Regions from separate parts of the Ruminiclostridium herbifermentans genome, predicted to be linked through region 1. Evidence: a T-box and tRNA genes for the amino acid it is inferred to sense, from the RefSeq annotation. Region 1 holds a T-box; the other holds one or more tRNA genes.

Region 1 (15,393 bases):
GCATTGCAGTAAAAAGTATTGCTAATACAACTGCAAAGGCTGTTATTCTTTTTGCCTTTTTATTTCTTATCATTACTAAACATCTCCTTCTAACAAAATTATTAAGTTTTATAAAGCTATAAATCCTGTTTGATTAGCAATATAGTATCTTTAGTATATTATTATTTATCATATGTTTTTATTTTACAGGCATCCCTCCTTTATTCAAACTTTATAATGTAATTGCCATATTTTGATATTATTCATCTTAATTGTATAGTTATGCCAACAAAAACACAAGAACCTACATGAAAATTATTCTTCTTACTACAATTCAGATTACTATTCAATTTTTTACAATACTATAATATACTAGGCTAATTTAGTTGCTGAATAGTAATCTATATATCTATTGATTCCAGAATGTGCAATGCATCTTATTAGACATTGCAGGTGTAAGGCAAATAAAGTTTACCGCTTTAACCTAACTATTGACATAAAAAGTGACATAAAAAGGTCCTATGCTGTACGCACTAAAAAATGACGTAACCTTTTACAAGTTGCGTCATTTTTTATAAACAGTATTTAGCATACAACTCTACTTTCCATATTTAATTTATTTACCTGTTATTTTAAAAAAGAGTTAGTGAGTAATACATATATATGTTAAATGCAATAAAATATTTTATTCAAACCATATAGGTGTTGTATAAGCTCTATGACCTTTTTCATTTTCTTCTATGCAATATGCCCTGAGATAGCAATCCTTATCAATTTGCATTTTAGTGGTAATTGTGCCTTTACCAGCGCCTACAGCTGTTGAATAAACTTGCTGTTCAGATATCCATCCAGCTTTACCTTTCATTATATAAATATTTAAGCCATCTGTAGTGTCTGAATATGATAAATGTAAATCTATAATCCCAGTACCAATAGAAATAGTATCACCCATCCAATACCAGGTAGATTCTCCCGCTTTTCTAACCCAAAATGCCAGACCAGGATAAGTTGTCACATATTGGTGTCCGCTACTTAAGCTATTTTTTATATTAGAATGGGACAGTTTATCAGCATATATAACGGTGTAACATTTTCCAAGGTTGTTTTTGGATTCAGTATCACTGCCTGCAAAAGGAAAAATCTTTTCGCCATGTAATAGTCTTTTATCAACCCATCTAGTGGTTGAACCATTATTCATGTCATTCCAGCCCCCATTGAGAATTTCCATACCTGTTTCTCCATGGGTGTATGCATATGTATTTATATTAAAATTCCAAGGCTCTATCTTACCCTTTCCCCAATTGGCATGATTAATTGTAACTAGTCCGCCATATTTTTTAAGCTGATTAATACCTTGCTGTGAATCAGGTGATGACGCCTTTCTGAAAATATCAGTAGAGCATGGCACGAAGGTTTCATTCATAATTCCATTACAATGACAGGTATCGTAGGATTTGGTATTATTTACTAGTTCTGCACATGAAAGTTCTTCCCCATAAAGAAATGCAAATGAACTGTCCGACAAATCCCTTACAGTACTTTTTTGAGTTTCATATTTTTTTGAATTCAGACAATAGGCATGGTCTGTAAGAGTCAGCCAATCTAATCCAGCTACTATTGCAACATCTTTCAATTCCTGTATAGTGTATATTCCATCTCCAAAATAGTAATCCCATGTATATGTAGAATGTGAATGAGTATCTCCAAAATACCAATTTCCATTACCTATATCAGGTGAAAGGGGAGGCTTTTGAAGAGTTATGTTTTTCTGTAGTTTTACAGCTTTTTCAATACTTACTGTTTTTCTATCTCTAAGACTTTCCCCTTCTACTTTCAATGCCAATTCCATAGTTTCATTTTGAATAATTTCTTCAGCCATCTCATTTGTTAATTTAAATCTTAAGTATTTCGTACCACTTTTGAACTGTTTGTATCTAGATATTAATTTTCTTTGTTCTTCTTCTGACAAATAATCTGTTCTATTTCTAAGAGCCTCAATAGTTCGCAATGAATCACCGCTCGCTTTTAGTTCTTCTCTAAGTTCAGTTCTATAATCCTTCTTATTTATTGTCCATTTTGTGCTTTTTATAATAATCGAACCTTTTGACCTTGTGTTTGTAACAGCTGCAATAACAGTAAAACCTCTAGGGTTGCATATTATGGGCGGAGTAATAAATGATAGAGCTAAATCATCGCAAATCTCATTTAGATTTGTATTAGAGTCAGAATTATGTATATTTCCCATATTAGTTTTTTTATTTAATTTTTCATTTGATGTTGATTTAAATGCTGAATCTGCATTTGATTTGGAGTTACTGGTATTAGACTTGTGATTTTTAGTAAATGCCAAACCAAAAATAAATGAAATAAATGGAATCTTAATATGTACCCCTCCCTTAAAACACTAAATATTTTAATTTTTCAGTTGGCTTTGATTGTATAAAAAGTCAATTACCAATTAACTGGATAAAAACTCATCAATATAAGAACTTATAATCATAAAAAACTCATCATTAAAAAGCTTCAATGCAAAGACCTTTAAACGTAATTGACTTTAGAAAAATTATCTCTGTTATTTAGTAGAATTGGTATTCTGGCAAATAATTTATAGAGTAGTTTTTAACAAATCAACTTTTTCACATTTTCTATTATACAATTGGGAATGTTGAATATTTAATTAAAATTAGTGTTATGCTGGGTTGAATTTTATTCCCTAAAATTCATTATATGCATCAAATACTTTAAAAATTACTGATTTCTCATTCCAGCAAAATCTTTGGAAATAATTATATATACGCATATATTATTAGTTTGTGTTTGGTTAAATCCAATACATGTATTTGTCTATCTCTTCATAAGGAAATAAACATACTGAGAGCCAAATACCTTTATTCCCAGACGGTTCAAGTAAATTAAGCTAACTCATTTATTAATTATATGTCGTTTTATGTCGATAAATAAATGTAATAAAATTTTTCGGCAAGGAGGTGAACATATGAGAATAAACAATAATATTAGTTCTATAAATGCCAATCGCTCTTATGGTATTAATAATACAAATACACAGAAATCCTTAACAAAATTATCCTCTGGTTTGAGAATTAATTCAGCCGCTGATGATGCTGCTGGATTGTCTATATCTGAAAAAATGAGAGCACAAATACGAGGATTAAATCGTTGCAGCAACAATATTCAAGATGGCATTTCGCTTATACAAGTAGCAGATGGCGCTCTAAATGAAGTGCATTCATTGCTCCAAAGAGGCAGAGAACTATCTATTCAAGCAGCAAATGGGACACTCACTGAATCTGATAGAAAAATGATTCAAGAAGAAACCTCTCATATTATATCTGATATAGATCGAATAGCAAATCATACAGAGTTTAATACTCTTAAGCTTTTGAATGTTCCTAAGTCAAGCGCTGTTGACAATCAAATTATTACAGCATTGAAAAGTGCCTTGCTGGAGCAAGCTGAAGCACGAATTCTTTCTGAATACGGTCTTTCAGCAGATGGTCAAAGTTTACAAATTATATTAGAACAGACTCCACAGCCTTATTTGGCTGCTGTCTCCTTCAACCTAGATGCATCTGGAAAAGCAATTAATCAGAAGCTTCATATTGATGTTAGTGCTTTTACTCCTGCAACTTTGCCAAATGGTGGAACCGCACCTATATACAATGACCGTATTATTGCCCACGAGCTAGTTCATGCCATTATGGGTCGTACAATGAACTTTGGGGCTCTGCCAACTTGGTTCCAGGAAGGAGCCGCAGAGTTTATCCACGGCGGAGATGAAAGACTTTATGTTGATTCAAAAGGAAGAACAGATTTTGCGTCTGTGGTCAACGAATTAGCCAGTTGGGAAAATACCTCCATTGATTATTCTGCTGGCTATGGAGCCGTTCGTTATATGCATGCTCAAATAAAGGATAAAGGCGGCATTGGAATAAAGGATGTTATGACATATCTGAGCAATAATCCAACAAGTACACTTGATGAAGCACTTGCATCCGCATCTAATGGCTATTATACTAACCTATCAGCTTTTACTGCTGATTTTGCTGCTAACGGAGCTGCCTTTTTGGCCGGTTTGACTCTTACTAATGCTGATACAGGTGCTATAGGAGGTTATGATGCTGATGGTGGAACTCCTTTAGATGCTGAAAGCGTAATTGCAGATACTATCAACTATACAGATGATCCACTTTTAGGATTTAGTGAAATATGGCCAAATTTAACACCAAATAGCTTATCAAGCTTACAAATCCAATCAGGAGCCAATACTGGAGATGTTCTGAATATAACATTAGCTGATATACGCAGTACAACATTGGGATTAACAGATGTTGACGTTGTAAATCAAGCCAGTACTGCTATTGATAGTTTTGATTCTGCAATAAATAGTGTTTCTCATGTTAGAGCAAACTTTGGTGCTTTACAGAACCGTCTTGAGAAAGCAATGTCAGTAGCCGAAAACAGTGCAGAAAACTTAACTTCCAGCGAATCTCGTATTCGTGACGCAGATATAGCCAAAGAAATGATGGTGTTTACAAAAAACAATATCTTAGCGCAGGCTTCTTCTGCTATGATAGCTCAAGCCAATCAGCAGCCTCAAGCAATTCTGCAGCTACTTAGAGCTGGCTAATATATGTATATACTATTAAATTTGTTGCTCTTAACTAACAAACTTTGGTAATTATATTGTTTTCTAGTTTCCATAATTAAAATTTAGATTTTTATGGTATACTAATATATATAATCAATATTTACAAGTCGAAGGGATGAATTTATGTTAGAATATTGCAAATGTGGTTCTCTTATGATTAACGGTAGTTGTACTCACAAAGGTTGTAGCAACAATTTAACCAGTACGTTATCAAAAACAAAGAAAACCCGTACCAAAGCTTCAACAATTACCAAAGCAACAAAATCAGCAGTTAATTCAGCAGTTAAAAGTACAAAAGTACCTAGAGCTTCAAAATGTATTACTTACAAGTTAAGCGACTTGTCTCCACTTGAGGAATAAGAACTTGCTGTATAAAATTAAATAAAGTGATATATAAAAATTCTTTACCCTCTATAGAGTAAAGAATTTTTTATATATTGCAAATTTGTATATAGTACTTACAAAGGTTTTATTTAGTCTTTATACATCTAGGGCAGTTGATTTCTGTATTGTTGGTTAGAAATTTTATCAATCTCTTCCACTATTCCCTGATTATCCAGTTCATTAGTATAATACTCCTCATAATCCTCATATCCTCCCATATCCTGAGGTGTATCTGCAGAACCATATTTCATTAAATCATTAAGCTGATCAAGCCCCTCAAATTCATCATCTTCACGCTTATTCAAGTACTTTCTTCCAAATGGCGCATCAAACACCTCATCATATGACATGTCAGGTGTATTTATTTTTGAAGCTTCCTCTTCCTTTTCACAATCAATACAAAATTTAGCAGACGGCATTGCCTCTAACCTTTCATAAGGAATTTCCCTTTTACAGCTTTCACATTTACCATACGTTCCTTTTTCAAACTTGTTTAAAGCTCTGTTTATATCATTTAACTTACTTTGTTCATGGGCCTTAAGAGCCATGTTCATTTCAACAGAATATAACTCACTTCCCAAATCAGCTGGATGATTATCATAATTTGAAAGTTCATTAGGAGAGTGTTCGCTCATCACAGCCTCACCATTTTCATTCATCTGGCCTAATGTTCTGTTAATTCTATTGGCTTCATTAATAAGCTTTTCTTTTAAGTAGTACATTTTATTTTTATCCATACTAACCTCCCACGCCCCATTTAGGGCATAATTTTTGGTATAGCTTTCGTGGAGGTACGCCATTTTTTCAATACTAAAATCCACTTCTTAGGTGGCTAACCTCCCACGCCCCATTTAGGGCATAATTTTTGGTATAGCTTTCGTGGAGGTACGCCATTTCTTCAATACTAAAATCCACTTCTTAGGTGGCTAACCTCCCACGCCCCATTTAGGGCATAATTTTTGATATAGCTTTCGTGGAGGTACGCCATTGTTTTATTTCTAGAATCCTCTTTTTTGGTGGCTAACCTCCCACGCCCTATTTAAGCAATAAAATTTAGTGAAGCTATCTTGGAAAACCTATCATTTTTACACATAGTCTTTATTTATTAACTTATACTAACAAAAAGCCACTTGTGGGTTTTTGTTGCTCGAAAAAGCACAATGCTTTCAGATACTGCTTTATAGCTACTATCTTGGATTATTCATACTGTTCTGAACAATTTCTACTATGTCACTGATAAACTCACCTATATACGGTAAATTGATAGTTACAATTGACTTAAGAATATAGAGCGTAATTGCACTCAAAATTGTAAAGCCAATAGCTATTCCAAAGCCTCTTGCTAAACCATTTGTAAAATTTGCCCATAACATTTTTCTAGGGTGTTCAATGAAGTAAACATAATCTACAAATTTCATTTTTTCCATTTTTAATGACATTTCATCAACTTTTTTAACCAATAGATTTATTAAAGACTTATCGTTAGCTTTCTCCTTTGACATCTATTTCCCCTTTCAATTTCTACTTGTTACGAAACCCCATTGTTTCCCACATATAAATCTATAAAATCCAATACTAATTATTGTTTTTTTCAAATAACCCAACTTATTTTATGCAATTATTTATCTTTTTATTTAAAAGGTTATAAACCTATAATTGTTGAATATTAAAAATATATTTGTTTTATTTTAAGTAATTCATAATACAATAAACGACCACACAAGAAATATTTCTACTCTTATATGGTCGTTTCAGTTTGCTGTTCTACGCTAACTATTGACATAGAACCCATTTTAATTATAAGCAATTGCAGATTCAAACTATCTTGATAAATCTAACAGAACCTTTTTAATTAATTCACTATCTTCAATATTGCACTGGAATACTTCTCCAATTCTGCGTGGCAAAACGAATTTTAGCTTATTGTCTTTAACTTTTTTATCATAAAAAATATGACTGTAAACGGTTTCAACATCTAAACCAGGTAATGATATAGGCAATTCCAGCTTCTTGAGAATTTCCTTTACATTCTCAACCAATGCTTCTGTTACAACGCCTAAATAATATGCCATTCTGTATGCGCCAACAATACCAATTGCAACACATTCACCATGCAAAAGTTCAAAATTTTGTGCTGTTTCAATAGCATGACCAATTGTGTGTCCAAAATTTAGTATTGCCCTTAAATCACTTTCTTTTTCATCTGCCTCTACAACACTGCCTTTAATAGAGCAATTCTTTTTCGCTAAATATTGAAGTACATTTTCATCATAACAAAAGATATTATCTGCATTATCCTTAATGTATTCACAGTATTCTGCATCTAATATAAGTCCGTGCTTTATTACCTCTGCTAAGCCTGCTGAAACCTCACGTTTTGGTAATGTTTTAATTGTGTTCACATTAATAAAAACTAATTTGGGCTGATAAAATGCTCCTATCAAATTTTTATGACCTTCAAAATCAACGCCTGTTTTTCCTCCTACACTACTATCTGCTTGGGATAAAAGAGTGGTTGGAACCTGAACGAAGTTTATACCTCTCATATAGGAAGCTGCAGCAAAGCCTGTAATATCACCTACAACGCCTCCTCCTAAAGCAACTAACGTATCAGTTCTATCAAATTTATGCTCAACTAGCTTTTGATATATACCATATATAGCTTCTAAGGTTTTATGCTCTTCGCCGGGAATCAAAACATGTTTGTAAACCTCAAACCCATTACTCTTCATTTCTTGTAAACATATTTCTGAATAAAATTTATCAACATTTTCGTCAGTTACTATTAAAATTTTATTTCCAGTTCTCAGCGACAATACTGATTTCCCCAGTTCATCAAAACTTGTTGTAATAAATATTGGATAACTTCTCTCTTTTAAATTTACGGTATGTCTTATCATTGCTGCTCCCCCAAACCAAATTATTAATCAACCTTCGCACATTAAAATATCCAATTAAAATATCCATAGCTATAAAGACTTAATACTTTTTATTCAGCATGCTAGTTTGCAACTATCTCATGTATGCAAACATTAACTATTCTCTTTCCAATGAATTGCCTTCCCCTATGCAAATTTATCGATAGCTGCACCTACAATTCTAACCATAAATGCCGTTTCATTAAGTATAGCATAATAGACAATTGGGACGAAATATGCCTTACGCAAGTTCCGTCCCAATTTTGGTAAAAGTATCACTTAATCAACTACGTCTGCACATCTCTTACAGAGAGTTGGATGCTTTTCATCCTTGCCAACAGTTTCACTATACATCCAGCATCTTTCACATTTTTCTCCAGGTGCTTGTTCAACTGTAATCTTGATATTAGGCATTTCATCACCCTGTTGTGCTTCTGCTGTAGCTTCTGCCAAGCCTTTTACTGAAGCATCAGAGATAATAAATATTGTAACTAACTCATCTTCTATGCTCTTTATAAATTCGTAATCTGCACCATCAGCAAATATGGAAACCTTTGCATTTAATGAGTGTCCAATTGTTTTATTTGTTCTCGCAACCTCCAGAGCCTTTGAAACATCTGAACGTAGTGCAAGTATTTTATCCCATTTTTCAGCTAATGACTTGTCAATATACTTCTCGTTAATTTCAGGCCAATTGTTTAACTGCACGCTTTCAATATCGTCACTTGCTTTATGAGGCATAAACTGCCATATTTCTTCTGTAGTAAATGCAAGAACAGGTGTTAGCATTAGTACTAACGCATGTAATATTTCATACATAACAGTTTGTGCTGCTCTTCTTTCCTTTGAATCAACTTTTGAAGTATAAAGTCTGTCCTTTATAATATCCAAATAGAAATTACTCATGTCAACAACACAGAAATTGTGAATTGAATGGAACATTGTATGGAATTCATACGACTTATAGGCTTCAGATACTTTTTGGTTAAGCAAAGCTAGCTTGTGAAGTGCCCATCTATCTAATTCACATAATTCTGAGTAATCAACGCTGTCTGTATTTGGGTCAAAGCCATTTATATTTCCTAAAATATATCTAGCAGTGTTTCTTATTTTTCTATAAGATTCTGATAACTGTTTTAACAATTCCTTTGAAATTCTAACATCTGCTGTATAATCAGATGAAGCAACCCAAATTCTCAGTATATCTGCGCCATATTCTTTAATAACATCAGCAGGGTCAATACCATTGCCTAATGATTTTGACATTTTTCTGCCTTGACCATCTACAACATATCCATGAGTTAGAACTGTTTTAAATGGTGCATTTCCTTTTGTAGCTACAGATGTTAATAGTGAAGACTGGAACCAACCACGATGCTGGTCGCTTCCTTCTAAGTACATATCAGCTGGTGATGATAAGCCTTCTCTAGTTTCCAATACAGCTGCATGGCTAGAACCACTATCAAACCAAACATCCATAATATCATTTTCTTTTGTAAACTCAGAATGACCACATTCACATTTAGTGCCTGCTGGTAATATTTCAGAAGCTTCTAAAGCATACCAAGCATTTGAGCCCTTTTCTCTAAACAAATCTGCAACTGCCTTTATAGTTGCATCATTAATTAATTCTTTTCCACATTCCTTACAATAGAATATCGGAATAGGTAAGCCCCAGGTTCTTTGTCTGGAAATACACCAGTCACCTCTGTCTCTTACCATGTTTGTAATTCTTTCTTCACCCCACTCAGGAACCCATTTAACATCTTTTATAGCCTTAAGAGCTTCTTCTCTAAAGCCGTCAATTGATGCAAACCATTGTTCAGTTGCACGGAAAATTATAGGGTCCTTACATCTCCAGCAGTGTGGATATTGGTGAGAAATTTTCTCTTGAGCCAATAATCTTCCATCCTGAATTAATCTTTCTAAAATAGCGCCATTTGCCTTTTTATAGAACAATCCTGCAAAAGGTCCAGCTTCCTCTGTCATAACACCCTTGCTATCAACTGGCACAATTACTGGAATTTCCTTATATTTCTGACATACTAAATAGTCCTCTACACCATGACCGGGAGCTGTATGAACGCATCCTGTACCAGCTTCTAATGTTACATGGTCACCGAGTATTACCATTGAATCTCTATTAAGAAATGGATGTCTGCATTGTATTCTTTCTAAATCTCTTCCTTGATATTTAGCTACTATTTCATATTCTGATATTTCTGCAGCATTCATAGTCTTTTCAACTAATTCAGTTGCTAGAACATAATATTCGTCATTTGCTTTAACTAGTGAATACTCAAAATTCTCATTTAAGCAGATTGCAAGGTTAGCAGGTAATGTCCAAGTTGTTGTTGTCCAAATTACAAAATTAACCTTCTCCTTATCCGCTACTCCTTCAAAAATACCCTTGTCATCTCTAACTTGGAATTTAACATATATCGAAACTGTAGTATCATCAGCATACTCAATCTCAGCTTCTGCTAATGCAGTTTCACATTCAGGGCACCAGTAAACAGGCTTTAAGCCTTTATAAATATGCCCGTTTGTTGCCATTTTTCCAAACACTTCTACCTGTTTTGCTTCAAACTCAGGCTTTAATGTAATGTATGGGTTCTCCCAATCAGCTCTTACACCAAGGCGCTTAAATGCATCTCTCTGAACATTTAAGTACTTCATTGCAAAGCCTTCACAAGCTTCTCTGAAAACAACAGGCCCTACTTCATGTCTCTTTAGTCCAAGTTCTTTGATAGCTCTTTGCTCAATTGGAAGTCCATGAGTATCCCAACCTGGAACAAAAGGTGCATGGTAACCTGCCATGCTGTGGTATTTAACAACTATATCTTTTAAAATCTTATTAAGTGCAGTTCCAAGGTGGATTCCACCATTTGCATAAGGTGGTCCATCATGAAGTATAAATGTTGGTTTTCCTTCTGTTTTCTTTAGCTGCTTATTATAAATGTCCATTTCTTCCCATTTCTTAAGGAATTCAGGCTCTCTTTGAGGCAAATTTGCTCTCATTGGGAATTCTGTCTGTGGTAGATTTAAGGTTTTTCCATAATCTTCTGGCATTTTCTTTCCTCCATAATATAATTTAATTTTCAATAAAATAATTTAGTTTTCAATTAATGCGTCAATTTTTCTTGGTACAAGCTAAATAATCACTATAACTGCGCAAGCTTCAAGTTAGCCTCCATTTTACATGTACCACCGACTATTCAAATAGTCTGCTAATATTTTTTTAATATAATAAAGCCTCATCCACATAGGGACGAGGCTATTTTCGCGGTACCACCCAATTTATTTGTAATATGCTATGAACAGAATTGTCAGCTTATGTTAGAACTATTCGCTATACAGCTTAGAAATGTCCATCAACTTTGTAGCACCAATATCCACTAAATAAAAGCAAAAATATTAGCAACTAAAAAATCAGTTAGACAACGTAAAGCTTACAATCCAACTACTAAAGCATATACACAATCACTTCATTATATAACGGCTTATTAACCGGCACACCTTACACTAATAAAATTTCAGGCTGCAATTCATGGATGATTTTCAAAAACTTGAACTTATGAGATTTCACCAAACTCTCACTCTCTTTGAAGCCAACTGTTTTTTACTCTTTCCAATCATCATTATTAACATATTTATTTATTAATTCTTCCCATTAAATATGGAAATTTTCATCACAATTACTATTTATAATACATCAACGAAATATTTTCGTCAAGGTGGTTCATCTAAAAACAATACATGTCTTATTTAAAATTAGTAATTACCAACCCAATTGCTAATACAATTACAAGTATAAGTAGTATTTTAAGTCTCCCCTTTTTTACTCTCACCTTTTCACCTATTCTAAAACCTAAGCTTTCTAAGATTAATATAATTATATCACCCAGCATATCTTTGTACCCTTTACATATAAAATATATTCCTACTCAAGCTTTCTAGCTATGAAGCAGTCCTTATACATCTTATTTTATCATACATAATGTAATTCACAATGCAATTCACATAAGTCCAGCCAAATGAATACTATGTAGTGTGATTTAAACTTGAAACGAGAGAATTATGGGCTATGATTATAATAAAATAATTTTAAATATAAAAAACGGTAAGCACAGCAGATTAGGTATTGGCTCATCAAGGATAGTCTATGATTTAAACGATGGCTTTGTTGTTAAAATTGCTAAGGACATCCGAGGAATTTTTCAAAATGAAGCTGAACATAAAACCTATTTATCTCATAAATCCGTTCTTTTTGCAGAAGTAATAGATATTTCTGAAGATAATCGCTTTTTGATTATGCCAAAAGCAGAAAGAATAAAAAATATTAATACTGTTTTAAGGTATTATCGTGTAAAAAGCATCAAATCCCTTTTTTACAAAGATAAGCTTATTATCAGTGACATACATGAAAATAACTTAAGCAGGAACGACCTATACAGAGTTTCTAGTTGGGGTCTTATAAATAATGTTCCACTGATAATTGACTATGGATTAACACATAATATTTTTAAAAAGTTCTATGGTTACAATAGGTTTTTTAAAAAATACAAGCCAATACATTACTTCTGAATTTTATATTTGCAATATATAATAACCCACTTCTATTGGGTATTCATATTATGCAGCTTATTTAAATAATTATTTATTATCTGTGCTTGCCCTGTCGCAGTGCTTGACTTGACACCAGCATCAATTCTGCCATAGAACATGTCAGGTTCAGTAATTAAAGGTGTTCTTACTCCGTTAGTAACACTAGACACCTCAAAAATACCATTGTTATTTGCATCAATCCAGTTCTCAGATGTATCTGCAATTCCATCACCGTTTGAATCTACATCAGCAAAGTAGTAGTCAGAAACACTTATAGTGTAAATTTTATGATTATTATTGCGTAAATTGTTACTATTTAAGCAGTTTACTGTTGATTTATTTTGTACATTTTTGATTTTCTGCCAGACATTTCTCTAAAATTGTCATACCTTCTCTTATCTGCTCAATATCAGATGATGCAAAACTAAGTCTTATATAATTATCTCTATTTTCATTATTGATGTCGTAAAAAATACTAGAAGGTATTAGTAAAAGTCCTTTGGCTTTGCACTCATCATATATTTCTCTGGCTGACATATATTTTGGCACTCTAATCCAGAAATACAAGCCCCCATTAGGCTTATTGTACTTAATGCCATAAGAACTTAGTTTTTCTAATCTGCTAAGCATAAACTCATATTTGCCTTTATATATTTCTCGCATATAATTTTGATGCTCATCCCATTTTCCAGTTTCAAAATATCTTTCTAGCGACCTTTGTATAAGTCCAGAGGATGAAATATCACTGGCATGTTTTATTTTAGTAAAATCACTAATCAGCAAATCAGGAATTACCATACAACCTACTCTTAGTCCTGGCATTAGTATTTTTGAAAAGCTTTTCAAATACAGGACATATTCATTTTTTGTATCTAAAGCCTTAAGTGTCTCCAACCTTTTGTTTTCGTAGCAAAGATCCGACATAGAATCATCTTCAACAATATAAGTATTATATTTTCGAGCAAGTGCAAGCAAATCCTTCAGCTTATTAGTACTGTAAGATATAGTAGTAGGATTTTGAAAGCTTGTCATAACATAAATTAGCTTTGGCTTACATATCCTGATTTTCTTTTCCAAATCAATTAAATCTATTCCATCTTGTTCAAGATTTACTCTTACTACTCTTGCTCCTCTTGATTTAAAAACAGCTATTGCTCCATCATAAGTTGGGTTTTCTGTAATTACATAGTCTCCTGAATTTATAAGCACCTTTCCTATCAAATCTATTCCCTGCTGTGACCCTGATACTATCTGAATATTATCTTCATTTTCCATTTTTATTGAATATTTATTATTCAAGTAAGTAAGTAAAGATTTTCTAAGTGGTTTGAATCCTTTACTATCTTGATATCCAAAAGCAAAGCCCTTATCCCTTTCTATAACTTCATTTATACATTCTTTAAAGGATTCTATCGGGAATATTGAAGGATGCGGCGTTGCACTTGCAAAATTGATTATAGAAGTCTTATCTGATATACCTATGTCACTTGAAGAAAATAACTCTTCCTCATGCAATTTGCTACCTGATACATAATAGCCGCTTCCCTTTTTAGCAGTAATATATTTATTATTTTCTAGCTGCTTATAAGCATTTATAACAGTGACATTATTTACCCCTAACATCTCAGCAAAGCTTCTAATTGCAGGCAGCTTCTCCCCAGTTTTTAACTGACCTTCAGCAATTAATTTCTTTAAATAATCAAATAACTGCATATACTTAGGCTGACCCGACTCAGTAAATTGTATCGATACATTTATCATTTTATCCTCCAATTTTATTAAATCATATTGACATACACTATATAATGTGTAAAAATATTCAAAATTAATTTGATTTGATACTAATCTGTTACGATACAATTAAGTATAACAAAAATTTCTAATAATGTAAAGGAGACCAACTATGTCTGAAAGATATGAATTAAATAAGAATCTCGCACAAATGCTAAAAGGCGGAGTAATAATGGATGTTGTAAATGCCAAAGAAGCAGAAATTGCTCAAAAAGCAGGTGCTGTAGCTGTAATGGCTCTTGAAAGAGTTCCATCTGACATTAGAAAAATGGGTGGAGTTGCAAGAATGTCTGACCCTAAGATGATAAAAGAAATTCAAAGTGCTGTATCAATTCCTGTAATGGCAAAGGTTAGAATAGGACATTTTGTTGAGGCTCAAGTTTTAGAAGCCCTGAATATTGATTACATAGATGAAAGTGAAGTTTTAACTCCTGCTGATGAAGAATTTCACATTGACAAGCATAGCTTTAAAGTTCCATTTGTTTGTGGTGCCAAAAATTTAGGAGAAGCCTTAAGAAGAATCGGAGAAGGTGCTTCAATGATAAGAACTAAAGGTGAAGCTGGTACTGGAAATGTAGTAGAAGCAGTTAGACATATGAGAACAGTAACTGCTGACATCAGAAAAGTTCAAAGCGCTTCTAAACAGGAATTAATGACTATTGCAAAAGAATTGGGCGCTCCATACGATCTGATTTTATATGTTCACGAAAATGGAAAGCTGCCTGTAATCAACTTCGCTGCTGGTGGAATTGCAACCCCTGCTGATGCAGCTCTTATGATGCAGCTGGGCTGTGACGGAGTATTTGTAGGCTCAGGTATTTTTAAATCTTCTGATCCTATAAAAAGAGCTGCAGCAATTGTTAAGGCCACTACTTATTACAATGACCCGCAAGTTATTGCCGAAGTATCGGAAGAATTAGGAACTGCAATGGATTCATTGGACATAAGAGAATTGTCAGGCAATAGCCTTTTAGCTTCAAGAGGATGGTAATATATCTAAAATAGATATATCTATATTTAAACTATAAGTATTGGTAAACTTCT
Region 2 (15,393 bases), 450 kb from region 1:
CATCAACAAATGAAGGAAAAGTTAAATTTATTGATAAAGCAGTGCTTATTTTGGACAAAATTGACAATAATGTAGAAAGAGAGTTATACGTCAAAAAATTATCTAAAGATTTTGGTGTAAGCGAACAATCAATTTATTCAGAAATAGCTAAGCGTCAGAAAAACATTGAAGAAAATAATAGAAAACAAATAAAGGATATTAAAGTTGTAAAAAAGAATACTATTATAAAGAAAAGTAATAAAACAGAAACAAATGAAGAGAGATTTATTAAATTACAATTGATGCTATTAGCTGCAATTTGTCTTGAAAACAATGTATATTTTCAGATTAAGAATTCACTGAAAATAGAAAAAATTAGTTCTGCTGAAATTAAAGAGGCTTTAGTTTATGCCTGTGAACAAATAGAAAGTAAAGCAGGTGTTTTAGTAGGAGAGATTTTGAATAAACTTTCTGCTCCTTTAGCCGAAAGTTTTGCAAATATAATCCAATCCCAAAGCATTTATGAAAATAATAAAAAAGCTGCTTTGGACATTGTTAGAAAAATAGACCTTTATGATCTAGAAGCTAGAAAAGAAGAAATAATTGAATTAAAAAAAAGAAGTGATTTGTCAGAAGGAGATGTTGAGTTATTAAATCAAGAATTAAGCAATATTGTGTTAAATATAGCTATGCTCAAGAAAGGATTGTAAATATGCTAGAAAGGAGGGGGAACCAATGAAGCATAGTCAGGAGACTAGAAAGGCAATACTTAAGGACCTAATTGAAAAGGGAAAATCTAAGGGTATGCTTACCTATAAAGAAATTACAGATGCTTTTGATGAAATTGAAATAGAGCCGGAGCATATAGAAAAGATTTATGAAACCCTTGAAAATTTAGGTATTGATGTTATTGGCGATATGGAAGCTGATTTGCAGGAGATTCAAAATTCTGACGAGGAAGAAGAATTAGATATTAGTGTTCCAGAAGGAATTAGCATTGATGACCCTGTTAGAATGTATCTTAAAGAGATTGGAAAAGTTCCCCTTTTATCAGCAGAAGAGGAAATTGAGCTGGCTCATAGAATGGAAAATGGCGATATTGAAGCAAAAAGAAGACTTGCTGAAGCAAATCTAAGACTTGTTGTTAGTATTGCAAAAAGATATGTTGGTAGAGGTATGCAATTCCTTGATCTTATCCAGGAAGGAAATCTAGGACTTATTAAAGCGGTTGAAAAATTTGATTATAGAAGAGGCTTCAAATTCAGTACTTATGCAACTTGGTGGATAAGACAGGCAATTACTAGGGCAATTGCTGATCAGGCTAGAACTATACGTATTCCTGTCCATATGGTAGAAACAATAAATAAACTGATTAGAGTATCAAGGCAGTTATTACAGGAGTTAGGCAGAGAGCCTCAACCTGATGAAATAGCAAAAGAGATAGGTATGTCAGTAGAAAAGGTTAGAGAAATAATGAAGATTTCTCAGGAGCCTGTGTCTCTTGAGACTCCTATTGGAGAAGAAGAAGATAGTCATTTAGGGGACTTTATACCAGATGATGATGCTCCAGCGCCTGCAGAAGCTGCTGCATTTACTTTGTTAAAGGAACAGCTTATCGATGTACTTGATACATTAACACCCCGTGAAGAGAAGGTATTAAGACTCAGATTTGGTTTGGATGATGGGCGAGCAAGAACGCTTGAAGAGGTTGGTAAAGAATTTAATGTAACAAGAGAACGTATTCGTCAGATAGAGGCTAAAGCTTTGAGAAAGTTAAGACATCCTAGCAGAAGCAAGAAGCTGAAGGATTATTTAGATTAAAATTCTAACCCAATAATAAATCGCATTATAAATAATTGTAGTCAAAACAAGAAACTGGATGTTCTCCTATCTATCAAGTTAAGAACTCAGTTAGCATCGAAGTTATTGTATATCATTTAGAAAATAAAAGTTATTTTAAGAAGAGGTTTTCACATAGTGTATTTCAATCAAAATGTATCGTTTTATTAATAATAAGATATATTTTGATTGTATATCATTTTGTGAATGCCTTTTTTAGATTAATTTACTTATTTTAGTTAAAGAAATACTCAATTTTTAAGATTACATATTATATATATATTTGCGGCTGCTAAGAAGATTAAGGCATCAGTATAATGTTGTGAATGTTATATACGGTTATGCTTATTTGAGGTCCTAAAAGGCTATATGACCAGTCATATTAATGTGTTATCAATTTAATATTAACTAAGATTAATGGCTTTCTTATGCTAATATAAGTGAATTTGGTGTGCCTTAGTTTAATTCTTTATTCTTATTCATTTTGAACTGAGTATGCAGGCAGACTATTTATTGCTTTTTAAATATACGCAAGTATAACGTAGGTTATAGGATACTTAATTGAAAATATTTGTTTGACTATGAATCAACAAACACTGATTCAACAAATATCTTGGAATAAGCCCATTTAGCTAAGTTTGTACGTAACTGTCGATAAACTAGTATTATAGTTTTAACTTAGCACTGTTCATAAAAAGATTAGCAAAAATCATTAATTTAACTGTAAAATAAAGGTGCTTGTTAAAACTTTGAAATTAAGAGAAATAGAAAGTATTATTATAAAACAAATAGAAAATTGGCAATAAGTTTTCTAAATGGTCAAATTATAGATATTTTGGTGTTGACCAGTTTACAGTTGGTAAGTATAATATTACTTGTGCTTGAGAGAACAACGGTTTTGAAGAGCACAAACGCATAAAACATGCGGGAGATATTCCTCCTTAGCTCAGTCGGTAGAGCGCGTGACTGTTAATCACGATGTCGTTGGTTCAAGTCCAACAGGGGGAGCCACTTGGGCCTTTAGCTCAGTTGGTTAGAGCAACCGGCTCATAACCGGTTGGTCCGGGGTTCGAGTCCCTGAAGGCCCACCAAAAAGAACACGCTTTGCGTGTTCTTTTTTTTGCAGCGCGCCAGCGAAGCTGGAGCACACTTGCCAGCGTAAGTCTGTCATTGGTAATTACCAAGAAGCCTGTTAGCTAATCACGGGGGATGGCACCAACCGTCACCAACCGTTAGCCAAGGGCAAGGGTCATTATGAGGTGGAACTTGAAGGAAGCCAGATGCAAAGTTCCGCTCTAGCAAACCAAAAATTAAATTAAGTTATTAAATAAAATCCTAAACTCTCGCAAAATTATACTATACAGTTATATATGAAAGCCAGGCAGGCAAACTATCAGTGGACAGCCCACAGGCATTAATGATATCCTTTTGCCTCTTAGTTATTGTTAATTACGTTATTGTTAAGGATATGTTGTGCACACTATTTGAAATATAGTATCTATTAGGAATTTATCTATAGTAGGTTCTAATGAATGCTAGGGTAATATGAAATATGGGTTAATAATACAGGCGTAGTTATTTTACTTTATTAATGAACTCTAGACTTTGCTCTTCGTCTTGTATATCAATGGTTGTTTTGCTCATTGAGGGTATGTTTGCATTTACTCCAAAAATATCTCTTCCAAAAATATTAGTAGAAATGGGTTTTTCAATATCATTTACTTTAGTACCTTTGCGATTAAATTGCATATGTTTACACCTTTCTATTAAATTTAATGCAGTTTTTGTAAATGCAGTTATTTTGTAAAACCTATTTAGTGTTTGTTTAGTCATTAAAGTAAATTATTATTACTTCTAAATTAACAAATAATAAATAGCTGCAAACAAAAAAATCTGCTAATGGTTAATTACATTAATGCTCATATTTATTCTGAGATTATTGTTTTAAAGTTGATTAATTAGTAATATTATGTGTATAATTTACTTTGATAATACAAGTAACCATAAAATTAATAAAAATAATGCAATAAATTTATTTAACGTTTATTAGCGTGTATTAGCGTGGAGGATAGTTTTGAAATTAAGTTTAAAAGGCAGATTAAAATTGTTAGCAGATAAGGTGCCAAAATGTAATGTTGCTGCTGATATTGGTACTGATCATGCATATATACCAATTTATTTAATACAACAGGGGATTTGCAAAAAGGCAATTGCCTCTGATGTGAGAATTGGACCAGTTAAAGTTGCAGAAAAGAATATAAACTTGTATAAAATGAGTAATCAAATAGAAACTAGGCTTGGAAGCGGTCTTGACACCCTTTGTGAAAATGAGGCTGATACTATAATTATTGCAGGCATGGGTGGAACCCTTTTATCTGAACTGTTAGAGGCTAATATTAAAAAAGCTTGTGCAGCAAATTTATTAGTTTTGCAGCCAATGAATGATTTAGATGTGGTTCGGAAATGGCTGTTTGAACACAAATTTGACATTTATGACGAGGAATTGGCAGCCGAAGGTGAAAAGGTATACTGTGTAATATCTGCTAAATATGATGGCAATGAAAGGCAGTATGAGGAGTTTCAGCTACATGTGGGTGAAAAGCTAATTAAGAAGGAAGACCCTTTATTATTAAAATATTGTGAAATAAAGGTAAGACAGATTGACAGAGTATTAGGACAATTGGAGTACATGGAGGATAATAGCAAGCTTCAAAGCTATTATAGGCAACTAAAGAAGGATTATATGAATTTAATTGAACAAATAAGATTATAAAATTAGATTAATAAATTAAATTTAAAACTTAAGGTTAAAATTTAGATTGAAGAAACAAAAAGTATAGAAATTAATTGCAAATAACTATACAAAATGGAACTAAAGGAGCAATTATATAATATGAATGTAGGAGAAGTACTTAATTATATTAATGAACTTGCACCATTTAAATATGCTGAGGCGTGGGATAATGTAGGACTAATGCTTGGGAGTCGTAAAAGTGAAGTGTCCAAGATTATGGTATGTATGGATGTGACTTTAAAGACCATTCAACAAGCAATAGACAGTGGTGCAGACCTCATAGTATCTCATCATCCATTTTTATTTTCAAAGCTAAAATCGGTGGATTTTGACTCAATGACTGGGCAACGGATATTAACCCTTATTAAAAATGATATTAATGTTATTAGTGCACACACCAACCTAGATGTGGCAGTTGGTGGTGTTAATGATACATTTGCTGAAGCAGTTGGCTTAACAGAATGTGATAAATTAAAGACATATATTCCCGAAGGCTTTGAGTTTGATTTGGGCTTGGGAAAGGTAGGAAAGCTGCCAAATGAATTGTCCTTTGACCAATTTGTAATTTATATTAAAAAGCATCTTAATATTCAAAATTTAAGAGTAATTGGAACTCAGCCTTCAACTGTGAAAAAAGTGGCTACCTTCTGTGGCAGTTTTGATGGTGATTTAGAAAGTGTTAAACGCCACTGTGTTGATTTATTAGTTACAGGAGATATAAAGTACCATACAGCACTAGATGCAAGGGAAATGGGCTTGTGCATTCTTGATGTTGGGCATTTTGCTTCTGAACGTCTTATTGTAACAAGGCTTAAAAAGCTTTTGGAAAAAAGATTTGAAAAGGTTGAAATAGTATGCAGTTCGATGGAAGAAGACCCATTTATTTTTACTTGACTATTTATATTTGAACAACTATAATAAGGTGACTGATAAAATATATATTAACACATAGTATAGACGATGGTATTTGATGTTAGTTAAACTATTTTATGCAGCAAATTAAATTTTGGTAATAATCAAATAAGCACATAAAAGATATATTTTTATGGGACACTTATTATTGGTTTGTTGCCAAATAAAAAAGTATTTATTATCAGTTTATTTCAAAAAGTACATGTTAATAAAAAAAGTACATGTTAATAAATTATTAAATATAAAATTAAATATTAAATGAGTAAGCCAGATGATCGCAGATACAGCTTGAAAAGGCGTATATGAGGAAAGTCCGGGCTCCAAAGGGCAATGGTGCCGGGTAACTCCCGGTAAAGGCGACTTTAAGGAAAGTGCAACAGAAATATACCGCCAAGCTAGTTATTTAAGTTGAGTAAAGTTTACTTTTTCAGTTTAAATATTTATCTTGGTAAGGATGGAAAGGCGAGGTAAGAGCTCACCAGCGACTTGGCGACTTGTCGGCTATGTAAACCCCACCTGGAGCAACGCCGTGGAGGGACGCAATGACTGCCCGTCAGTCCCGTGGAGGCGGCTTGAGTTATACAGAAATGTATAGCCTAGATAGATGATCATCTAATACAGAACCCGGCTTATAGACTTACTCAACATCAATTATCAGAAACACTCGCTTATATGGCGAGTGTTTTTGTGGTTATAGGTCATAAGTTTTTAGACCAGTTCAACAAGATTTCGAATATACAAAGGTGATTGCCTTTACTAATCTATTTAATAAAAATCACAATTCTCAAAGGTTAGAAAAAGTATTCCTAACAATTGTGATTTCTATTCATAACAAATATAAACAATAAATAAGAATATTTATTGCATTTCAAAATTTTACATTATAATATATACTAATTATCAGGATTATTATCATATCGAAATATACAATATATTTGATATGAATATCGATAGCAAGACACTGTGATTATAAATGCAAATATTAAGTGTAATTAAGTGGGTTTCGTGCATATTACATACATTGTTTACTTGTTACAAAATTTGTGAGGCAAGAGATTTAAATAAGATTAAACAACAATCGTTTAATATATTGGTTTCTAAAATATAAATAGAAATTATTGTCGAATAGTAGTATAATCAATTATATTACAACTTTTTTATCTACTATTTGGAGGAATTATACATGCGGCATATATATATTACAGCGCAAAGTTGTGTAGCTGGAATGTTGTTGACAGAAGACATTTGTACTAAAGAAGGTGCTTGTCTGATTCCAAAGGGAACACTAATTACCGAGGAACTTGAGAAGAAAGTTAAAAGGTTCAGATTAAAACCAATTGAAGTTGAAATATATGATGATAGTATTTTAGTTGAGGAGATAAAAGGCTTTGAAAAAAATATCAATAAAAGAACTATGTCAGATGAACTTACGAAATCCTATGCGGACGCAAAGCAGGAGGTAAAAGAAATTCTCGATTCCATTAATTCAGGAAAGCTTCTTGATGTCCGAAATGTGGATCATGCATTAGAAAATATAAAAGAAAATGTACATGATTCCTTTGATGTTTTAAAATGTATTGATTCAATCCGAACTGTTGACGAATATACTTATGCTCATTGTGTTAATGTATCTCTTTTGGCTATGACGCTTGCTAAGTGGCTGGGTATGAACGATACTGAGGTAGAGGAGATAGCGAAAACTGGCTTGCTTCATGATGTAGGAAAAGCTAAAGTTAATGCAGAGTTGCTTAATAAGAAGGCACGTCTGGTATCGGATGAATTAGAAGAAATGAAAAAGCATTCTACTTATGGCTACCGAATGATAGAAAACATGCAGGATATCAGCAAAGGAATTAAGATGGGTGTGCTTATGCATCATGAACGAATGGACGGCACGGGTTACCCAATGGGGGCTAAGGATAATCAGATTCATAAATACGCAAGGGTATTGGCTATTGCAGATGTTTACGATGCCATGACCTCTGATAAAGTGTATTCTAAAAGGAAATCAGTGTTTGAAGTTTTAAGATATATGCAAGACGAAATGGCAAATCTTTTGGACAGGGCTATGCTTAACGTATTTGTGGAAAGAATTGTATGCCATTATATAGGGGATTACGTAATGCTTAATACTGGAGAAATAGGAGAACTGATACATGTTAACCCCATATATCCGTTGAAGCCTATAGTGAGAGTTCAGAATATTTTTGTGGACCTCTATTATGAAAAGGATTTGGAACTGAGCGATTTATTGTGGGATTATAGTAAATATATGTATTAGGTCGGCACTTTTGTTGCTTGTAGCATATAATCTGAATGTATTTAATACGATGTATAGACTTACTTATTTTATAATAGCCCTGAGAGATCAGGGCTATTATTATGCTCAAAACTTAGGTATATTTTACAATTTGAGAACTATATTAACTAAATGCAAAATAATGAGTTTATTTATCTGACCTAACAGGTTGACGGGGAAAGGGACAAATAATATCTAAATGAAAATAATGCAGGTAATACAAATTTATGCAATTTGATATTTTTGCTGAAAAATTTGCATTTGTAAAACAACGAGATCAAGTGCATTATCATTGTTTTTCTCAACAGACAATCATGATAGTGTCTCTCATCACAATCAATCAAAATTGAATAGAGTTTAATTGTTGTGCAATAAAGGTACCAGTAGAAGTCGTAAGGGGATTGGTATTGCTAAGTCTGTGTATAGCTACTTTAAAGATGTGTTTTTTAAGACAGCTATAAAAATTGACTACCATTGTATAAATTGATAATATAATAGCAAGAATAAACTGGAAAACAGATATACCCGTATTTGATGTTCAAATAATAAATAAGTAGTAAAAGCAAACACATAATGAAGATTTTATTAAAGTGTATTTACACCATGATAGATACTCTTCATTAAAGGATGCAGTCCAGAAAAGGGGTTAAATATTATAGCAGTGAATAAACAAAGATTTCTTGAATGCTGTGAAATGATTATTAATAGTAACAGAGAAAAATGTGGTATAGGGACACTTGGAGAGAAGACATTACATGCTGTTTTAAAACACTATTTTGAACCGTATACTGCAAACCACGAAGTTAGAATGGGAAGTTTTGTTGCTGATATAGTTGGCGAAAATGGTATAGTTGAAATCCAAACAGGCAATTTTAATAAGCTAAGAAAAAAGCTTGAAACCTTCCTAGAAGTGACAACAGTAACAGTTGTTTACCCCATTCCAAGCACTAAATGGATTGTTTGGATTGATGATTCTACTGGAGAGGTTACAGATAAACGTAAAAGTACTAAAAAAGGCTCACCTTATGAAGCTTTTTTTGAACTGTATAAAATTAAATCGTTTCTTACGCATCATAATTTCAGATTATGCATTGTTATGATTGATATTATAGAATATCGTAAGCTTGATGGCTGGAGCGAGGATAGAAAGAAAGGCTCCTCTCGTTATGAGCGTATTCCGGTTGAGATAATTGACGAAATTTATATTGATAATAAATGGGATTTTGAAAAACTGATACCACAGGATATGCCAAAGAACTTTACATCAAAGGATTTTAAGAAATTATCTGCATTGAATTTGAAAAAAGCGCAGACAGCAATGAATATACTGCAATATGTTGGTGTAATCAAGCAAATTGGAAAAGATGGCAGGCTGCATCTATATGAAAAGCAAGCTGAGTATGTGACTTTTTGATATGTAAGATTTTCAAAAGCCAGTCTTTTATATTGTATGACTACATTTGTTTTTTCTGAATTGAAATAGAATTAATTTTCTTGCTGGTTTGACTTAAATTTTAGCTAGTATCTTTACTTTTAATTATCATATAAGGAGTTGATACAAATGACAGATTTAGAAAAGAAATTCTTTGAGAATATGAAGAATATTTATATTAGAGCAGATAAAGAATGCGGATATAGGGCTACACGATTTTTACAGATGCTTAATGAAAAGGGTGGGGTAAATACAGCAAAAATTCTTATTAGCAAGCCAGGAGGAACAGAAGGCTTCGCAAAGTTGTGGGAATTAGGAAGACTAGAATTATCTGTTGAAGCACTAGTAATTCAGGATGAGTTTCAAGAATTATTTACACAAGAAGAAATTGACTCCTGTATAGAACGCTTGAAGGAATATGGGTATATTAAAGAACAGTAATAATTTGCATACATATTATTAATAGTTATTATTAGAGTAACATTTTACTTTGTCTTTATTAATATTAGTTTATAGAGTAGGTGAAAATATGCCCTGTGTTGCTGAATTTGGTATTATAGAAGAATTTGATAAAGATAAGGATTACTCCTCTGAGTATGAACCACAAAAATATAACTGTGTTGCTATTGATGATGACATTTTAGATGATTGGTGGGAGGAGCTGACTTTGATTAAGACATACTTTCATTGTTATAGCAGATTAGAGTATGGTTTAGCAAGGTGGGGAGTTACATTAATCCCTCCTGAATCATTAGAGGCCTTTTATAACATTGTTTCAAAATATGAAAAGACTAAAACATCAGAAGAATTGACCAATTTAAAGATTTTATTGAGGAAGGCAATATCAGAAAATAAATATGTTATACACTATGGCGTTTAGAATATTGATTGGAGGTCAAACATGAAACACATGGGATCAAAGACAATAGAAACAGATAGACTAATATTGCGCAAATTTAATTTAGGTGATGCAAATAATATGTTTACAAACTGGGCAAATGATGATGAGGTTACTAAATATCTTACTTGGCCTGCACATAAGAGTGTAGAAGAATCAGAAAAGATTATTGGTATGTGGATAAAGGATTACGATTCACAAAATTTTTATCAGTGGTGTATAGAATTAAAGCAGACTGGTGAAGCAATCGGCGGCATTAGTGTAGTTAATATTAAAGAAGATATTCGTTCAGTAGAAGTGGGTTATTGTATAGGGCGAAAATACTGGGGACAAGGAATTACATCAGAGGCATTTGGTGCCTTGATTACTTTCTTTTTTGAAGAAGTACAGGTAAATCGAATTGAAGCAAGACATGATATAAATAATCCAAATTCAGGCAGAGTTATGGAAAAGTGTGGACTTATCAAAGAAGGGGTTCAGAAGCAAGGTTTAAAAAATAATAATGGAATCAACGATTCAGTTATCTATGGACTTGTGAGGGATGATTGGAAGCAAAATTAAATTTAGGTTAAAATTAATGTTGATAAAATAAGCATTAATTAAAGTGTAAATAGTTAATTTTGAAATCAATTATCATAGATATGTATATAAATATTTCGTTTATTGCATTTCCAATGCTAATTTAGAATTAAGAAAGGATAATTTAGCTATAGAGGGGTTTTACCCTCGCTAAAAGATAATTTATGAAAAACGAAAGATTAATGAAGCAAATGCAGTTTATTATAGAGGTTGATAAACTGAAAAAGGTATTTCGTCAAAATATTGTAATCGGAACAATAAGAAATGAAAATGATGCAGAACATTCATGGCATTTAGCAATAATGGCGATGCTTTTATCTGAGTACTCATCAGAAAAAAATCTTGATGTTTTAAAGGTAATTAAACTGGTTATAGTGCATGACCTTGTTGAAATTGATGCGGGGGACACTTTTTGCTATGATGAAAAGGCTCAGGAGGATAAGGCTGAAAGAGAGCAAAAGGCAGCCGATAGAATATTTAATATTTTGCCGGATGATCAAGCAGAGGAAATTTTTACACTGTGGAGAGAATTTGAAGAGAGAAAAACGCCTGAAGCAAAATTTGCATCATGTTTAGACAGATTGCAGCCTCTTTTACTAAACTATCATACAGAGGGATATACATGGCAGAATACTGATGTCACAAGTGAAAAAGTGCTTAATCGAAACAGATTTTTAGAAGAAAATACACCTGAGTTATGGGAATACGCAAAGGAAATAATTGAGGATTCTGTAAAGAGAGGATTTTTGCGCTTGTAACACTTTACATAATTTGTTAATAGACTGATAATGTACTGAACCACTTTTTGTACTTCTATAGGAGGTCTTTGTATGTTATCAGGTATGGAATTTGTAAGACAGTCCCTTGAACTACATCTCTTTTTCGGTAGAATTATGAAGGAACACTCATTTTTTCTTGAGGTTAGCTTTACACCAAAGGATAGTAAATTCTCTAGTCAAGCGGACAATTTTAGAAAGGAGTTTGATGCTCTTTTAGCGGATGTAATTTTACTATCCAATGGAGTTGTAAGCCCTGAGGTTCTTCAATCTGGAGAAGTGATTACACAATATACTCTAAGTGCAGAGATGGCATCAGCATATTTTACTGGTGTAGATATTCAAACAAAGCTTACTAAGGCAGAAGCTGGACTAATGGGCGAGGCCTTTATAAAGCCTAATCCAATGCTTGAACGAAAAGTATTTTTACTCAACCAAAAGGCAATGAGTTTGATAAGTGCATTAATAAAATTCAAAGCTAATATTTTATCAGATGTTTTATCCTGTAAAATGTTTACTGTAAATTACCCATTGTTAATTGATCACATTATGCGAGAAGCAAAACTGTATTTGCACATGATACAAATACTTCAAAATAGAAAAGAAATTGATGAAGAAATAACGACGTATGAACAGGAATTCTTTTGGAATACAATTATGGCTGAACATTCAAAGTTTATACGGGGATTGCTTGATCCAGCAGAAAATGAGTTGTTCAACGCGGCTAATAATTTTGGAAATGAGTTTGATAAATTGGCAAATGAGGCAAAACAAGCAATGGGAAATTCATTATTTGGCGACAAGGTAACAAATGAAAGTCTGAAAGCAACAAAAGAAATCCGTGATTTTAAAGCAGCAGGTACTAAGGGAATACTTGAATGTAAGATTAGGTCTATAATAATACCATTATTAGCCGATCATACATTAAGAGAAGCAAATCACTATTTAAGATTACTGAAAATAATAAAAAAACATTAAAGAGATATATATTTGGGCGTGGAGGTTAGCTTAAAAGGTAGGTTCAGCTTAAAAAAGTAGCGTACCTCCACTAGACTAATATGCACTATAAATGATATTGTAAAACCATTGGCTATAAAAATTTGGTTTATTATGTAATTGCGAAAAAGGTGTTTTTTAGAATATTGCATTTATGAGAGTTAATGAAATAAAAAGTAATCGAATTTAAATTTGTATCTTGTATGGACAGGCTATTGCTACTTTTGTTAAACTATAGTATATAAGGATATATATAGCAATGTGGAGGTGACAAGTAAAAAGAAAGATAGTAAAATACTTGTTAAGATAATTCACCTTAGCTTTGGAACTATGCAGGTATAATTGGGAATTCAATTAAGAGAGGGTTTTTGCGTATATAGTATTTTGAGCAATGTGCTAATCAAAAAATAATTTAAAAGGGTGGAGATAATATATGAAAATTCTATATCAAGGACGTGCAAGTTTAAGAATAATTACAAATGAAGGAACAGTTGTTTATGTTGATCCGTTTATGGGAGAAGGCTACGACTTACCTGCAGATATTATTTTAGTAACTCATCAGCATGGTGATCACAATCAGATTAATTTGCCAAATAAGAAAAACGATTGTCTTATATATCAGAACTTTGATGCTTTAAAAGATGGAAAATATATGACTCTTGATTATAAGGATTTACAAATAGAAGCTGTCCCAGCATATAACAAAAATCATAAAAAAGAAGAGTGTGTTGGATATCTTATAAAGGCAGAAAATAAGACATTATACATAGCAGGGGATACTTCAAAAATACCTGAAATGGAAGAACTAGCTTCAAAGAATATAGATTATGCTTTCTTACCTGCGGATGGTTTTTACAATATGGATATAGAAGAAGCTGCAGAGTGTGCAAAGATAATTGCTTGTAAGTATTGTATTCCTATACACACCAGCCCTGATCAACTTTATTGTAAAAGCACAGCAGAGAAATTAAATTTTGAAAATAGAATTTTAATGGACGTTAATCAAGAGATTGAGGTCTAAAATATAAAAGTTAATTGAGTTTTAATTTATATAAACGATATTCTATTAAACGATAGAATGTCGTTTTTTATTGTCTGCAACAACAAACCCTCGGCTAAGCTGGGGTGAGCCATAAAGCTTTAGCTTCAAGTTAAAAAAAATACCTCCAATGCTAAAATAGTGTTGGTTCGCAAACCACATTATAAAAACAAATGAGGGTCCATAATGGACAAGAATAAATTATCACATTCAACACGGGAATACAAATATCATTTGGTGTTTGCAGCAAAATATGCAGACAGATAATTTATGGGAAAATTAAATTTTAATGTGCTATAAAACTAAATTAATTCTGATTATAACAACTATGGCCAATACTATTGAAATTACCGTATAGGTGTCTACTAATTTCTATAAAGAGCCATGAAAATTAAGATTGAACCGAAGAGCAAGCAAATTTTTGAGTGTTGGGTATTATCTATTTTAAAGCAGTATTTATTGTTTGGTGATATTTGATTAAAGCAGTATACTATAAATTACTAATAGCATAGTGTAGTAAAGTCACAAAATGACGAAAAAAGCTGAGAAAAATAGAGAAATATTAATAATTCGACAAATAACAATAATAATATACATTTTACAACCTCTGAAATATGTGCTAACATAAAACTACAGTAAGATATTATTTACCTCCTAGCAGATAATAAACTTACCTGATTGATGTATCTACAGACTGCATAAAAATCTAAGTAGTTGGGAAAATTAATCTGGAAGTAAATTTTTAAAAGTTTTCAGCAATATACACACTTATATATGCAGTAATTTTAGTACTTATTAACACATCAAAATTTATAGCTTCTATGTAGCAAAAGTTGTAGTTATAGTTGCAAAAGCATTCGTATTTTCATTTATAGTATTAATTATCTACAAAAGCAATAGGCCCTTATGAGAAATCATAAGGGCTTGTTGCTTTTAACGTGATTTTATAATAGTATTTATATGGGTTATATGTGATATAAATAGAAACTAAGAATTCCAAAAATCTTTTTAATCAGGTAAATTGAGTGATTAACTTAAGGTTAGGATAAAGCGGAGGACTATATGGATATACGAAGAGCAAAATTAAGTGACATTGATATGTTAGTTGAAAATCGATTAGAATTTGTATATTCAATTGGAAATGTTGAAGATAAAGAAGCATTTAAAAGACTTACAAGAGAATATTTTCAAAAGCATTTAGAAGACAATACCTTACTTTCTTTTATAGCTTTGGATAATGGTAAAATAATTTCATCATGCATTTTATGTATTTATCAGACTTTACCTACGCCCAGCTGTTTGAGTGGTAAGGCAGGACTTTTGTTGAATGTATATACACTTAGGGAATATCGACGTAAAGGACTAGCGTATAATTTGTTATCACGACTTATTGAAGAAGCAAAAGCTTTGGGTTTAGGAAAAATTCACTTAGATTATACGGACGATGGCTACCATTTATACAAAAAATTAGGATTTGAAGAATTACACAGAGAGATGGCATTAAAGCTATAACAGATAATCAATATATTAATCATTTTGCTTAAATTTTCATATAATAATTTACCGAAGTTGATTTATTTATCAAATAGAAATCAAGGTCTATTTTGACCTCTAATTGAAATATAAATAAAACTTAAGGAGAATATTGTGAATAAGAAAAGAAAAATTTTCGTGATTCTTATATGCTTTGTAATATTAGCATTACTAATGGTTTGCGCTTTTTACAATGGCTTAGTAGTCAATAAACACAAACTTACTACTAATAAATTAAACAAAGAGGATTCAATAAGAATAGTATTAATTACTGATTTACATAGCCACATTTATGGAAAAAACCAATCGAAACTTGT

What was found. A T-box is a leader RNA that pairs with one kind of tRNA and senses whether it is charged. The one in region 1 lies ahead of ileS (isoleucine--tRNA ligase), so its partner is inferred to be a tRNA-Ile.
Positions count from the first base shown of each region.
Region 2: it encodes a tRNA-Ile, which carries the amino acid that the T-box ahead of ileS (isoleucine--tRNA ligase) is inferred to sense. The anticodon was not compared.

Region 1 covers NZ_CP061336.1:2,160,504-2,175,896, reverse strand. Annotated here, with positions in the region: gene EHE19_RS09040 (GDSL-type esterase/lipase family protein) at 1-73, opposite strand, end outside; gene EHE19_RS09035 (CehA/McbA family metallohydrolase) at 665-2,329, opposite strand; gene EHE19_RS09030 (flagellinolysin) at 2,975-4,627, shown strand; gene EHE19_RS09025 (hypothetical protein) at 4,772-5,008, shown strand; gene EHE19_RS09020 (TraR/DksA C4-type zinc finger protein) at 5,137-5,769, opposite strand; gene EHE19_RS09015 (DUF5665 domain-containing protein) at 6,220-6,534, opposite strand; gene aroB (3-dehydroquinate synthase) at 6,853-7,932, opposite strand; gene ileS (isoleucine--tRNA ligase) at 8,230-11,022, opposite strand; T-box leader at 11,215-11,598, opposite strand; gene EHE19_RS09000 (hypothetical protein) at 12,031-12,537, shown strand; gene EHE19_RS19575 (hypothetical protein) at 12,570-12,728, opposite strand; gene pdxR (MocR-like pyridoxine biosynthesis transcription factor PdxR) at 12,895-14,319, opposite strand; gene pdxS (pyridoxal 5'-phosphate synthase lyase subunit PdxS) at 14,462-15,340, shown strand.
Region 2 covers NZ_CP061336.1:2,613,092-2,628,484, reverse strand. Annotated here, with positions in the region: gene dnaG (DNA primase) at 1-689, shown strand, start outside; gene rpoD (RNA polymerase sigma factor RpoD) at 715-1,800, shown strand; tRNA gene EHE19_RS10795 (tRNA-Asn) at 2,754-2,829, shown strand; tRNA gene EHE19_RS10790 (tRNA-Ile) at 2,833-2,909, shown strand; gene EHE19_RS10785 (hypothetical protein) at 3,394-3,567, opposite strand; gene EHE19_RS10780 (tRNA (adenine(22)-N(1))-methyltransferase) at 3,893-4,591, shown strand; gene EHE19_RS10775 (Nif3-like dinuclear metal center hexameric protein) at 4,712-5,506, shown strand; RNA gene rnpB (RNase P RNA component class A) at 5,784-6,172, shown strand; gene EHE19_RS10765 (HD-GYP domain-containing protein) at 6,708-7,805, shown strand; gene EHE19_RS10760 (DUF8091 domain-containing protein) at 8,485-9,237, shown strand; gene EHE19_RS10755 (hypothetical protein) at 9,385-9,696, shown strand; gene EHE19_RS10750 (hypothetical protein) at 9,785-10,135, shown strand; gene EHE19_RS10745 (GNAT family N-acetyltransferase) at 10,157-10,714, shown strand; gene EHE19_RS10740 (HD domain-containing protein) at 10,897-11,490, shown strand; gene EHE19_RS10735 (DUF2935 domain-containing protein) at 11,563-12,486, shown strand; gene EHE19_RS10730 (MBL fold metallo-hydrolase) at 12,938-13,525, shown strand; gene EHE19_RS10725 (GNAT family N-acetyltransferase) at 14,606-15,055, shown strand; gene EHE19_RS10720 (metallophosphoesterase) at 15,191-15,393, shown strand, end outside.